2 regions of the Arthrobacter sp. UYEF20 genome follow, and region 2 is predicted to be linked to the other one. Evidence: predicted binding sites of a transcription regulator. Region 2 holds the regulator's gene; the other holds the start of a gene.
The links. The regulator HrcA, encoded in region 2, represses chaperone genes, less so after heat shock. The targets are predictions, from matches to a motif close to TTNGCACTCGNNNNNNNCGAGTGCNAA.
Positions count from the first base shown of each region.

Region 1: ABIB26_RS07145 (FmdB family zinc ribbon protein) is a predicted target of HrcA. The motif match lies at 3,621-3,647, and genes of this name have one in related genera.

Region 1 covers NZ_JBEPNP010000004.1:276,413-282,779, forward strand. Annotated here, with positions in the region: gene ABIB26_RS07130 (hypothetical protein) at 285-509, shown strand; gene ABIB26_RS07135 (glycoside hydrolase family 15 protein) at 606-2,387, shown strand; gene ABIB26_RS07140 (NADPH-dependent F420 reductase) at 2,561-3,205, shown strand; gene ABIB26_RS07145 (FmdB family zinc ribbon protein) at 3,269-3,532, opposite strand; gene ABIB26_RS07150 (5-formyltetrahydrofolate cyclo-ligase) at 3,672-4,310, opposite strand; gene galU (UTP--glucose-1-phosphate uridylyltransferase GalU) at 4,420-5,337, shown strand; gene ABIB26_RS07160 (GNAT family N-acetyltransferase) at 5,343-5,963, shown strand; gene ABIB26_RS07165 (hypothetical protein) at 6,127-6,367, shown strand, end outside.
Region 2 covers NZ_JBEPNP010000005.1:116,368-122,734, reverse strand. Annotated here, with positions in the region: gene ABIB26_RS07890 (GerMN domain-containing protein) at 1-590, shown strand, start outside; gene ABIB26_RS07885 (16S rRNA (uracil(1498)-N(3))-methyltransferase) at 614-1,420, opposite strand; gene dnaJ (molecular chaperone DnaJ) at 1,423-2,550, opposite strand; gene hrcA (heat-inducible transcriptional repressor HrcA) at 2,655-3,668, opposite strand; gene ABIB26_RS07870 (DUF3097 family protein) at 3,908-4,756, shown strand; gene ABIB26_RS07865 (DUF4870 domain-containing protein) at 4,886-5,305, shown strand; gene hemW (radical SAM family heme chaperone HemW) at 5,366-6,367, opposite strand, start outside.

The DNA of each region.
Region 1 (6,367 bases), on a different contig from region 2:
TGGGCGCTGAGGCGGCGCGAATACGGACATATCCGGTCCGTGGCGCTGCCGCCTCTTGCCATGGACAATGACAGAACGTGGACAATGGCAGAATACGGGGACGGCGCGTTCAGCGCCGGGGGCACGGCTGAGGCAGGCGGAACCAGGATGGACTGGGCAGGATGGGCGCTTTTCGGGATGCTGGCCACCAGCATTCTGACTGTGGTGATGATCGCCGCCCAGATGTCGGGGCTCACCAGGCTTGACCTTCCGCTGGTGCTCAGGCGACCTGGTGGCTCGGGACGTTGCTGGGACTGCTTCATTTCGCGGTGGCCCTGGGCGTGATCCTTCCGCTGCTGCCGGGAGTGCACCCCCGGATGGCATCGAGCCGGGCCGGTCCGGCCAGCAGATCAGGCTTGGAACCGCCGGGACTGCTCGGCCTCAATTACGGAATCCAGACGCCAGCGGTGGCCTTGGGCGCGCATCTGCTCTACGGCACTGTCCTTGGCCTACTACTTCAGGCCCGCTGACCGGGCCCACCCGCACCGGCCGTGCGAAGAGGCCGTGCGAAGAAAGGAGCCCAGCTTGGCTGATCAGGATCGCGTGGCCAGCCATCCCGCCCGACGGTGCCGATTGGGGATTACGGCCTGCTCGGCGATACCCGCACCGGCCTTCTCGTCTCCGGCGAGGGTGCGATCGACTGGTTCTGTGTCCCAGCTTTCGACGGCGAGCCTGTCTTCGGCTCGCTGCTGGGCGGCCCGGAAGGGGGAACCTTTCGTGCGGGTCCTGCCTTGCCCGCGCAGCGGGTAGGGCGCCGCTACCGTGACCAGTCCGCCACGTTGGAGACGGTGCGGGCCGTGGGAAACGGCAGGCTAATTCTGACCGAGGCGATGGTGTCCGAAGTAGCAGGACAGCTGTTGCCTGCCACGGTACTTATACGCAAGCTCTCCGCCGAGGGCTCCCCAGTGCAGGCTGTGATCGAGTTCGACCCGAGACTGGGGGAGGACCACCTTCGCCCGAGGACTCGTGCGGGCCAGAACCTGGTCTGCCAGTGGGGACCGTTGGCCCTATCCCTCAGCTCCCACCCCGGGATAGATCTTGGAACCGGGCGGCCTGTTCCTATCACGGTTGTGCCCGGTGAGCCGGTCACCCTGGTGTTGTCCGTTGCCTACGGCGAACCTCTCATCTACATCAACCCGGAAACCGCCTGGGAACTCGTTGAAGCGGACGAATCCCGGTGGCGAAGCTGGGCAGCGGAGATCGACCAGGACCTCCCGTTTCGGGAAGAGGTGGTGCGAAGTCTGCTGACACTTCGGTTGCTGACCTACTCGCCCTCGGGGGCACCAGTCGCCGCACCCACAACGTCCCTGCCCGAGGATGTCGGCGGGATCCGCAACTGGGACTATCGGTATGCCTGGCCGCGGGACGCGAGCATCGGCGTCGGTGCTTTTTTGTCAGTCGGCAAGATCGACGAGGCCCGCAGCTTCCTTGGCTGGTTGCTGCACGCCAGTCGGCTGCAGCGGCCCAGCCTGCCGGCTCTCTTTACGCTGACGGGGTGCCATGTGCCTATGGAGCGGGAACTGACGGGCTGGCCGGGCTATGCGGCCGGCAAACCCGTCCGGGTGGGCAACGGAGCCGCCAACCAGCACCAGCTCGACGGCTACGGCTGGGTTCTGGATGCTGCGTGGCTGCTCGTACTGAGCGGACACCGGCTCTACTCCGAAACGTGGCGCACGATGCGCGGATTCGCCGATTTCGTGGCGCGCCGATGGCAGGAACCCGACGCCGGGATCTGGGAGATCCGCGGAGACGCCGCCCACCATGTCCACTCGAAACTCATGGGCTGGCTCGCCTTGGACCGGGCGTTGCGCATCGGCGAGAGCCATCATCTGGGCCATCGGCAGCGGGAACGGTGGCAGTCCGTGCGGGACGACATGGCCCAGGAAATCAAGAGGAAGGGATTCAACTCCGACATGGGGAGCTACACGCGCAGTTACGGATCGGCCGACCTTGACTCAGCCCTGCTGGTGCTCCCTCTGCTCGGCTTCGAAGACGCCGCATCCGCTAGGGTGACAGGGACAGTCGACGCAGTCCGGCGAGAGTTGTCCGCAGGCGGTCCGCTTCTCTATCGGTACCCTCCGGGCCAGGACGGACTGCCAGGCTCGGAAGGCGCCTTCCTGCCGTGTTCGTTTTGGCTGGTCCAGGCTTTGGCTCTCAGCGGGAGGCCCACAGAAGCGTCTGAGCTCTTCACGGATCTGCTCCAGAGGTCAACGCCGTTAGGGTTGTACAGCGAAGAAATGGACCCCGCCAGTCAAACCCACCTCGGTAACTTTCCCCAGGCACTGACCCACTCCGCCCTCGTCCAGGCCGCGCTGGCGCTCCGTGACGCAGGCAACGCAGAGGCTTAGGGGCCGGCAGCGCTAGACCTGACGCCGGGAATAACGGCCGGGCTCGGCACCCCTGCCTTCCTGAACCGCAGTCTCTCCGGCGCCCCGGCTCACAGCAGGCTTGCCAGACACCATTTACGGGCGGGACATCCAGCCATAGTCTTGCTGTCATCACCGACAATCTGGAGGCTGCCATGGCAACAGCAATTATCGGAATCGGCAACATCGGTTCCCGGGTCGCGCGCAATCTTGTTCAGGGTGGCGAGCGGGTCATACTGGCGGCCAGCGACCAATCCGGGGCGGACTCGTTGGCGGGTGAACTGGGTGCGCTGGCGAGTTCGGCAACCGTTGCCGATGCCGTGTCGCAGGCGGACGCCGTCCTCTTCGCCGTATGGCTGGACACGGAGAAGGAACTCATCTCCCAACTGTCGGAAGCACTGACCGACAAGTTGGTCATCGACCCGTCCAACCCGATCGGGCCCGATGGACAAGGCGGCTTTACCAATACGCTGCCGGAGGGCGAATCGGCTGCCTCTGTCGTCTCAAGCCTGCTTCCAGCCGGCACCCATTTCGTGAAGGCCTTCGGCTCTCTGGGGGCTGACGCCCTCGGCTCGGCGGCCAATCGGCCATCCGAGCGGGCGGTTCTGTTCTATGCAACCGATGACGACACTGCGGCCGAAGCCGCCGAGAGGCTCATCAGCGCGTCCGGCTTCGATACGGTGAAGGTCGGGGGCCTTGAGGCGGCCGGCCGGATCGAGCTGATGAGGGGCGACCTGCATCAGCACGGCGGGCTCGGCGGAAAGCTGCTAAACGTCGACGAGGCCCGGGCAGCCCTCTAATACTTTGGTGAGAATTTCCGTACCGATCCTGCTCAGGCCCGGTCCGGAGCGGGCGGCGGTTGCCTAGCCCGCGGCGGCGGGTGCGGGGGCAGGAGCTGCCGCCGGGGTCGCAGCGGGGGCCGCTGCCGGGGGCACGGAGCTGCCCTTGGTGTCGCGGGAGTCGTTCCGGTAGAAGCCGGAGCCCTTGAAGACGACGCCGACGCTGTTGAACTTCTTGCGCAGGCTCCCCTGGCACTCGGGACAGGACGTCAGCGAGTTGTCGGTGAACGGCTGCACGATCTCGAAGGCGTGGCTGCAGTCCTTGCAGGCGTATGCATACGTGGGCACTGGAAATCCTCCTCAGGGACAAACGAGCAGGTCCCGTGCCGTCAAGGTCCGGAACACTGCCGATATGTCTATCGACGGGTTCCGTCCCTTAGCAGTCGCAGGGCCTGAGTGCTAATTCTATCATCCCGGGAATGTGGCTTCAGAGCAGCCGGATCAGCCCGCCCGGGGTCAGCGCGGCGGACACCTTCCGGTCGAACGACTCCGCCGGAATGCTCCTGGCGGGCAGCACCTCGGCGTCGTAAACGACTGCGGCGGTAGGCAGCGCAAGAGGAGGCCCTCCGCCGTCGTCCGGCTGGTTGTGGCCGGGCCAGATCGACGCCAGCCGCGCGAGGAACTTGTCGTAGTAGCCGCCGCCCTGGCCGATGCGGTTGCCGGAGAAGTCCACGGCGGTGGCCGGCAGGACGATGCCAAGGGCGGATTGCATGATCTCCGGCCCGTGGCGTTCCCCGACGGGTTCCCGGATCGGCGCGTAGCGGCTGCGGACAAAACCGGATGCCGGAGTCCAGTACACCCAGCTCAGTTCGAGGCCCGGCTCGCAGACCGGCAGCAATACATGGTGTCCGGCGTCGTGCAGGGCCGACAGAAGCGGCAGGGTTGGCGGTTCGCTACCCACCCCCAGGTAGGCCGCGAAGGTTCCCGTCCCGCCGCCGGCGAGTTTATTTGCCCACGTCAGGCCGTGCCTGGCAATGGCTGCACCCGCGGCGTCGAGCATTGTCGGTGAAAGCCCGGCGCGCCGCGTCCGGTGGCTGGCGCGGATCTCTTCCTTTGATGCCTTCAATGCCCGGCCCTCCACCTGTTGCAGTCCCGTGCCGAGCCGCGGCGTCGTCCGGGCTCATTGCGGCTGTAGCTAATTACCGAAAGTTTGGTACCTCCGTTAGATTAGTCGAGTGACTACACCAATCGCTTCCGTCCGCAAGGCCGTCATCCCCGCTGCGGGCCTCGGCACCAGGTTCCTTCCGGCCACCAAGGCCATGCCGAAGGAAATGCTTCCCGTCGTTGACAAGCCGGCCATCCAGTACGTCGTCGAGGAAGCCGTCAATGTCGGTTTGAGCGACATCCTGATGATCACGGGCCGAAACAAGCGTGCGCTCGAAGACCACTTCGACCGCGTCCCCACGCTGGAGGCCACCCTCGAAGCCAAGGGGGACACCGCCAAGCTGGAGTCCATCCAGGCCGCCAGCAACCTCGGCGACATCCACTACGTGCGCCAGGGCGATCCGTTGGGCCTGGGCCACGCCGTCCTGCGTGCAAAGCAGCACGTGGGCTACGAGCCGTTTGCTGTCCTGCTGGGCGATGACCTGATCGACGCCCGTGACGAGCTGCTCAGCACCATGATCGAAGTCCAGGCCAAGACGGGCGGATCAGTGGTGGCGCTGATCGAGGTGGACCCCTCCCAGATCAGCGCCTACGGCTGCGCCGACGTCCATGCGATCCAGGGCGAAGAGTACGTCCGGATCAACCACCTCGTGGAGAAGCCCGATGTTCAGGACGCTCCGTCCAACCTGGCCGTGATCGGCCGCTACGTCCTCCACCCGGCGGTGTTTGAGGTCCTGGAACGCACCGCGCCCGGCCGTGGCGGGGAAATCCAGCTCACCGACGCGCTTCAGGAACTCGCTGCCGGTGACGGCGAAGGCTATGGAGTGTACGGCGTCGTCTTCCGCGGCCGCCGCTACGACACCGGCGACAAGCTGAGCTACCTCAAGGCCTGCGTTCAGCTCGCCTGCGACAGCGAGGACCTGGGCCCCGGCCTGCGTGAATGGCTGCCCGAGTTCGCCTCCAGCCTCACCTCCAGCCTGACCAAGTAACTCCCGTGGGGGGCAGCTTCAACTGGCCGGTGACGCTGGAATGCGGCGACATCGTGCTGCGCCCGATCCGGTACCGGGACCGCAAGGAGTGGACGGAAGTCCGCTCCCGCAACAGCGAGTGGCTGGCCCCCTGGGAGGCGTCGAATCCGATTCCGGGGGGCGGTCTGCCCGACTACCGGCAGATGGTGCGCTCCCTCAAGGCCCAGGCCGCCCAGGCCTCCGCACTGCCGTTCGTCATCACGTCCAGGACGCCCGGTTTCCGGGAGCCGCTGATGGTGGGCCAGCTGACGGTGTCCTCCATAGTCTGGGGGTCGGCGATGATGGCCACCCTCGGCTACTGGGTGGACCAAGAGCGGGCCGGCCAGGGCATTGCCCCCACCGCCGTAGCGCTGGCCACCGACTACTGCTTCCGCACCCTCGGGCTGCACCGGATGGAAATCAACATCAGGCCCGAGAACGCGCCCAGCCTGCGAGTAGTCGAGAAGCTCGGGTTCCGGGACGAGGGCTACCGGCCGCGTTTCCTGCACATCAACGGCGAATGGGCTGATCACCGCACCTTCGCGCTGACCTCCGAGGAAGTGCCCGAGGGCCTTGTTGCCAGATGGCGCAAGGACCGCCCGTCGTGACCGGCCGGCCCCCGTACTGACCGGCCGGCCCCCGAGCTGACCGGCCGGAACGTCATAAATCAAGTCATTTGCCGGTTGCCTCGCGACACACCGGGGACAATGCGGGCCCGCCAGCCGTGTTGCTCATACCGTTTTGATTGTGGACTTCCCTCTTAGCAGCTCTGTGATCCTTGTCATTGCTGTTGCGCTCTGGATCGTGTGGGTGGCCCCCTACGTGCTCCGGAACGGACGCCACCAGTTGCAGCCTGCGGGCGAGCTCCTGGCGGATGTCGTCGACCTAGCAACAGCAGACCCCCAAGCCGGGAAAGTCATGATGATGACGCCCCAGCAGGAGAAACCGATGACCAGTACACAGCGCACCGTCCCTGCCGCGAGTCCCACAGAGTTCGACGGCGCCCGGCAAC
Region 2 (6,367 bases):
CCCCCTGGCAGAACCCAAAGAAACTGGCCACCTCCATTTCCGGGAAGAACGTCATCACCGTGGACCTCTCGGATGACGCCTTCAACTCCAATGTGGATGCGGCAATGGCCGAACGCGCCATCCAGCAGCTTGTCTACACCGCGACGGCAGCCGGTGCCAGCGCGGGCCTGATCGATTCCGGGCAGCAGATCCAGGTGGTGGTGCTCGTGGACGGCCACACGGACTATGTCGCCTTCAATCATGTCCGCCTCGGTTCCCCTACGTCCCGCAGCTCCGGCATGGTTGCCCCGGTGTGGATCATCGACCCCCAGGAAGGCACCTCGATGGAGGAAGGCGCTGTCAAGGTCAGCGGCCGGAGCACCGTTCCGGGTGGGAAGCTCCGCTGGGAGATCCTGCGGGTCGACGGCAGCGTCAAGACGACTTACTTGAACGGGAACACCCCGGCCTCCGCGGACGCCGGCCAGTCCGGACTGTTCAGCCTTTCGGTGAAGCTGGGCCCCGGGAACTACGAGGTCAAGGTCTCCCAGCTGCAGGACGGCAACCCGTCGCAGGACCTCAACGTCGACACTCGCGGCTTCACAGTTAAATAGAGCCTGCTAAATAGGGCCTGCCGCTACCAGCGGCCCAGGATGTCGCTCGCCAGCACGGTCGCGGCGGGGCCGGCGGTGGACGAACGCAGCACGTGGTGGCCGAGCAGGGCGGTGACGGCGCCGGCGTCGCACAGCCTCCTCACTTCACGGGGGCTGATGCCGCCTTCCGGGCCCACGATCAGCAACACCTCACGGGCGGCGTCCGGCGCGTCTGGGGCCGGCCGGCTGGCCTGTGTGGCCGGCGCGTCCGGCGTCGCCTGCCAGGACTCCAGCACCTGCCGCAGGGGACGTACGGCGTCCTCGTGCAGGATGATGGCGAGACCTGCAGCGGCGACAGCCGCCTGAAGTCCGGCGCTGTCGACGGCGGAGCGGACCTCCGGAATCCAGGCGCGGCGTGCCTGCTTGGCGGCTGCCGTCACGACGGACTGCCACTTTGCATGGGCCTTCGCCGCCCGCTCCGCTTTCCAGCGCACGATCGAGCGTTCCGCCTGCCAGGGGATGACAGCGTCGATCCCCAGCTCCGTGGCGGTTTCGGCCGCCAGCTCGTCCCGGTCGCCCTTGGCGAGGGCCTGCACCAGGACCAGCCGGATGTCCGGCCGCGGTTCCGCGGTCAGTTCGGCGCACTCCACCGTCAGTTCGCCGGGCGCGACGGCCGTCACCGTTCCCGTGAGCCGCTTCCCGGCACCGTCGGCGATGTCCACCGGTTCGCCGACGCTGAGGCGTTTCACCGTGACCGCATGGCGGGCCTCGGCGCCGTCAAGGACGAAGGCGGAACCGGGGACCTGCTGGTCCAGTGTTCCCGGGGCGGTGAAGAAGACCGGATTGCTCACCGCTACAGGTTACCGAGCCGGTCCCGGAGCTTGGCGAAGACCCCGCCGCTCGCCGCGAGTTTCCCTTCGGTGAACTGTTCCCCGCGCAGCTTCGCGAGCTGGCGGAGCAGGTCCTCCTGGGCGGAGTCGAGCTTGCCCGGGGTCTCCACCTGCAGGTGGACCTTGAGGTCCCCGCGGCCGTAGCCGCGCAGATGGGTGACGCCGAGTCCGCGCAGGGTGATGACCTCGCCCGACTGGGTGCCAGCCTTGACGTCGATCTCCTGCTGCCCGTCAAAGGTATCGAGGGTGAGCTCGGTGCCGAGCGCGGCGGCGGTCATCGGGATATTCAGGCTCGCGTGCAGATCGTCGCCGTCGCGCACGTAGGTGGCGTCGTTGTTGACCCGGATCTCCACGTAGAGGTCGCCCGCGGGTCCGCCGGCGGGACCCGCCTCGCCCTGGCCGGAGAGCTGGATGCGGGTGCCGGTGGCGACGCCGGCCGGGACCTTGACGGTCAGGGTCCGGCGGCTGCGGATCCGGCCCTGGCCGGCGCACTCGTTGCAGGGATCCTTGATCACGGTGCCGAAGCCTTCGCAGCTGCCGCAGGGAGCCGTGGTCATGACCTGGCCCAGGATGGAGCGGACGGCACGCTGGACCTGGCCGCTGCCGCCGCAGATGTCACAGCGCTCCGGGCGGGTGCCCGGCCGGCAGCAGGAGCCGTCACAGGTGGGGCAGGTGACGGCGGTGTCCACCTCAAGCTTCTTGTTCACGCCGAACACCGCGTCGCGGAGCTCGATCCGGACGCTGATCAGCGCGTCCTGGCCGCGGCGGACCCGGGACGCCGGACCGGCCTGGCCGCCTGCGCCGAAGAAGGTCTCGAAGATGTCCTGGAACGCGAAGCCCTGGCCGGCGTAGCTGCCGCCGCCGAAGCCGTTGTCCGTGCCGTTCTCATTGCCGGTGGTGTCGTAGACCCGGCGTTTCTGCGGGTCGGAGAGCACCTCGTAGGCGTGCGTGACGGCCTTGAAACGGTCTGACGCGTCGTCGCCGGGGTTCACGTCCGGGTGCAGGGTCCGCGCAAGCTTGCGGTAGGCCTTCTTGATCTCTTCCCCCGTTGCTTCGCGGGAGACTCCAAGAACGTCGTAGTGGCTGCTCAAAGTTTGTATCTCTTCCTGGTTGTACTTCTGTTAGGGGCAAGAAGCCTGGCTGTTAGGGGCAAGAAGCCTGGCCAACAGCGGCGCGGCGGCCGCTGCCTGGGCGGTCAGGGCCCGAGGATCCTGGAAAGGTAGCGGGCCACCGCACGGACGGCGGCCATGGTGGTCGGATAGTCCATCCGGGTGGGACCCAGCACACCGACCTTGGCTGTGGCGTCCGGGCCGTAGCCGGTAGCCACCACCGACGCCTCCGCGAGCCCGTCGTACGGGTTCTCCCGGCCGATGCTGACAGTCACTCCGCGCGGGTCCGCTGCCATGTCGCTGAGCAGGCGCAGCATGACCACCTGCTCTTCGAGTGCTTCCAGCACGGGACCGATGCTCAGCGGGAAGTCCACGTTGGACCGGGCAAGGTTGGCTGTCCCGGCCATGACCATGCGCTCTTCGCGGCTGCTTGCGGCGAGGGCTTCGAGCCCCCTGGCCAGTGCCTGCGCTGCGCTGCGCCGCGCCGGCGGGCAGCTGACCACCACGGCCTGCAACGGCTGCGGCAGCAGGTTCAGCGGCGTCCCGGAGAGGCTGCCCAGGAACCGTGACCGCAGTTCCGCGACGGCCTCCTCCGGAAGGTCCTGGCCGACGTCGATCACCCGTTGCTCCACCTTGCCGGTGTCCGCGATCAGGACCGCCAGCACCTTCCGGGGCGCCAGCAGGACAAATTCGATATGCCGCACTTTGGCCCGGCTCAGATGCGGATACTGCACGACGGCGACCTGGTTGGTCAGCTGCGACAGGAGCCGCACCGTCCGGTCGAGGACGTCGTCGAGGTCATCGGACCCCTCCAGCAGCGCCTGGATGGCCCGGCGTTCCGCCGGGGAGAGCGGCTTGACGGCGGAGATCTGGTCCACGAACAGCCGGTAGCCCTTGTCCGTGGGAATCCTTCCGGAACTCGTGTGCGGCGCCGTGATGAGGCCTTCATCTTCCAGTGCGGCCATGTCATTGCGGATGGTGGCGCTGGACACGCCCAGATGGTGCCGTTCCACGAGGGCTTTGGAGCCGACGGGTTCCCGCGAATGGACATAGTCCTCCACGATGGCGCGCAGCACTTCGAGCTTGCGTGGTTCGCTCACGCCGCACCTCCAATCGACTGTCCCGCATCCGGTGCCGCCCGTCCGGCCGCGCCCGGGAGGCGGTCCGCACGGGGCGTGGTTAGCACTCGACATGCCTAAGTGCTAACCAGTCTAATATGAGTCGCCGCGTTGTTAGCATTGGATTCGCTCCAGGCGTCGTTTCCGGGGCCGGGGTTTTCGGGCACAGCCCGCCGTATCATTTCGAGCGCCAGGCAGTGTAAAAGAAGGCAGTGTAACAGATGTCATACCAGAACTGGGGCCCGCAGGACCTGTCCGCGCCCGCCAAGCCCCAGCTGCCCGAAGTCCCCGTGGAACGCGGAATGGTGCTCGAGGACGTGCAGTCCGGCTGGGTGGGGGCCGTCACCCGGGTGGAGAAGTCCGGCGGGATGCATGTGGTGGCCCTGGAGGACCGCCGCGGCAAGTCGCGGTCCTTCCGGCTCGGCTTCGGCTTCCTCCTGGCGGGCCAGCCGATCCGGCTGATGCCGCCGGCCCCGCGGCCTGCTGCGGCCGCTGCAGGCACCCGCACCGCCTCCGGCTCGGTCCGGGTCGAGGGCCGGCGCGCGCAGGTGGCCAAGGCCAGCCGGATCTGGGTGGAAGGCAAGCACGACGCCGAGCTGGTGGAGAAGGTCTGGGGTGACGATCTCCGGGTGGAGGGCATCGTCGTCGAGCCGCTGCACGGCATCGATGACCTCTCGGCCGCCGTCGCCGCGTTCCGGCCCGGCCCAGGACGCCGGCTCGGCGTCCTGGTAGACCACCTGGTCCCGGATTCCAAGGAGTCCAGGATCGCCGAGGCCGTGATGTCCTCCCCCGGCGCGGCCGGGAACGTGCTGATTGCCGGGCACCCGTACGTGGACGTGTGGCAGGCCATCCGTCCCGCCGTGCTGGGGATCGAGAAGTGGCCGGTCATCCCCCGGGGCGGGGACTGGAAGACCGGCATCCTGATGGCCTTCGGCTGGCCGCACAGCAGCAAGGAGGATGTCGGTCTGGGCTGGCAGAAGCTCCTCGGCGCCGTCCGCAACTACGCCGATCTGGAAGCCTCACTGCTGGGCCGCGTGGAAGAGGTCATCGATTTCCTCACGGTTCCCTGAGGGCCCGATCCTCGATTCGGCGTCCGAGCACGTATTCTTGGAGCGGTGGCTGCGCACCCTGCGCGGCTCCGGCACTACTGGCAACAACTTCCAGCAACGACGCATCACAGCAATCCGAAGGACTAAACCGTGGCAGAAGACGCACGCGAGCACACGGGCAATCAGGCCGGCCATGGCCAGCCCCCGTATCATGGCGTTCCCGCCAATGCGCTGCCCCTGACGGCCAGCGAGGACCGGCAGTGGGCCACGCTGGCGCACTTTGGCGGCATCCTCGGCTGCGTTCCTTCGCTGCTGATCTACCTGATCTTCAAGGACCGCGGCCCGTTCACGGCGCAGGAGTCCAAGGAAGCCCTCAACTTCACGCTGCCCCCGACGATCGCCGCCGTGCTCGCGAACCTGCTGGTCTTCGTGCCGGTGGTGGGAAACCTGTTTGCCGTCCTCGCCACCGTGATCTGGATTGCCGTCACGTGCTTCTCCGTCGCCGCGGGCATCCATGTCAACCGTGGCCAGCCGCACCGCTATGAGTTCAACCTGCGCTGGATCAAGTAGGGGCATCCCCAGCCCGGCAGCCCAGCAAGTCTGCCCGGCCCGGCTGGTCAGCTAGTCTGCTCAGTCAGGCAGGATCCGGCGGACCACGGCGTCGGCGAGCAGCCGCCCCTTGAGCGTCAACACCAGCCGGCCCTTGAAGGCCGCCAGCGGATCAACCAGGCCGTCGGCAATCAGCCCCGCCACGGCGTGCCGCCCGGTGTCCCCCAGGCCGCCCAGGCTCGGGATGTCCAGCCCGGTACTCAGCCGGGCTTCCAGCATGACGCGCTCCACGTTCCGGGTCTCGGAGTCGAGGGTTTCCCGTCCGGCAGCAGGCGAGAGCCCGGAACCCAGCCGGTTCGCGTAGGCCGCGGGGTGCTTCACATTCCACCAGCGGACGCCACCCACATGCGAGTGCGCCCCGGGACCGATCCCCCACCAGTCCTCGCCCCGCCAGTAGGCGAGGTTGTGGCGGCAGGCCTGTTCCGGCGTGCGCGCCCAGTTGCTGACCTCGTACCAGCCCAGGCCGGCAGCGGAGATGAGCTCGTCCGCGAGCTCGTACTTGGCGGCGTGGTCGTCGTCGTCGATTCCGGGCACCTCGCCGCGGCGGATCTGGGCGGCGAGCTTGGTGCCTTCCTCGACGATCAGCGCGTAGGCGCTGATGTGGTCGGGTCCGTAGGACAGCGCAGTCTCCAGCGAGTAGCGCCAGTCCTCGAGCGATTCCCCCGGGGTGCCGTAGATCAGGTCCAGGCTCACGGCGAGGCCCGCCTCCCGGGCCCACTGGACCACCTGCGGGACACGGCTGGGCGTGTGGGTGCGGTCCAGCACCTTCAGGACATGCGGGACGGCCGACTGCATGCCAAAGGAAACCCGGGTGAACCCGGCGTCGGCCAGCAGCTGCAGGGATTCGGGCGTGACGGAGTCCGGGTTCGCTTCGGTGGTGACCTCGGCCCCGGGCTGCAGACCCCACGCCGCGATGGCGGCGGTCAGGATCCGGCCCAGATCCTCGGCGGGGAGCAGCGTCGGTGTTCCGCCGCCAAAGAAGACGGTCCCGAGCGGCCTCGCGGGCAGGCCACTGTCCCGTAG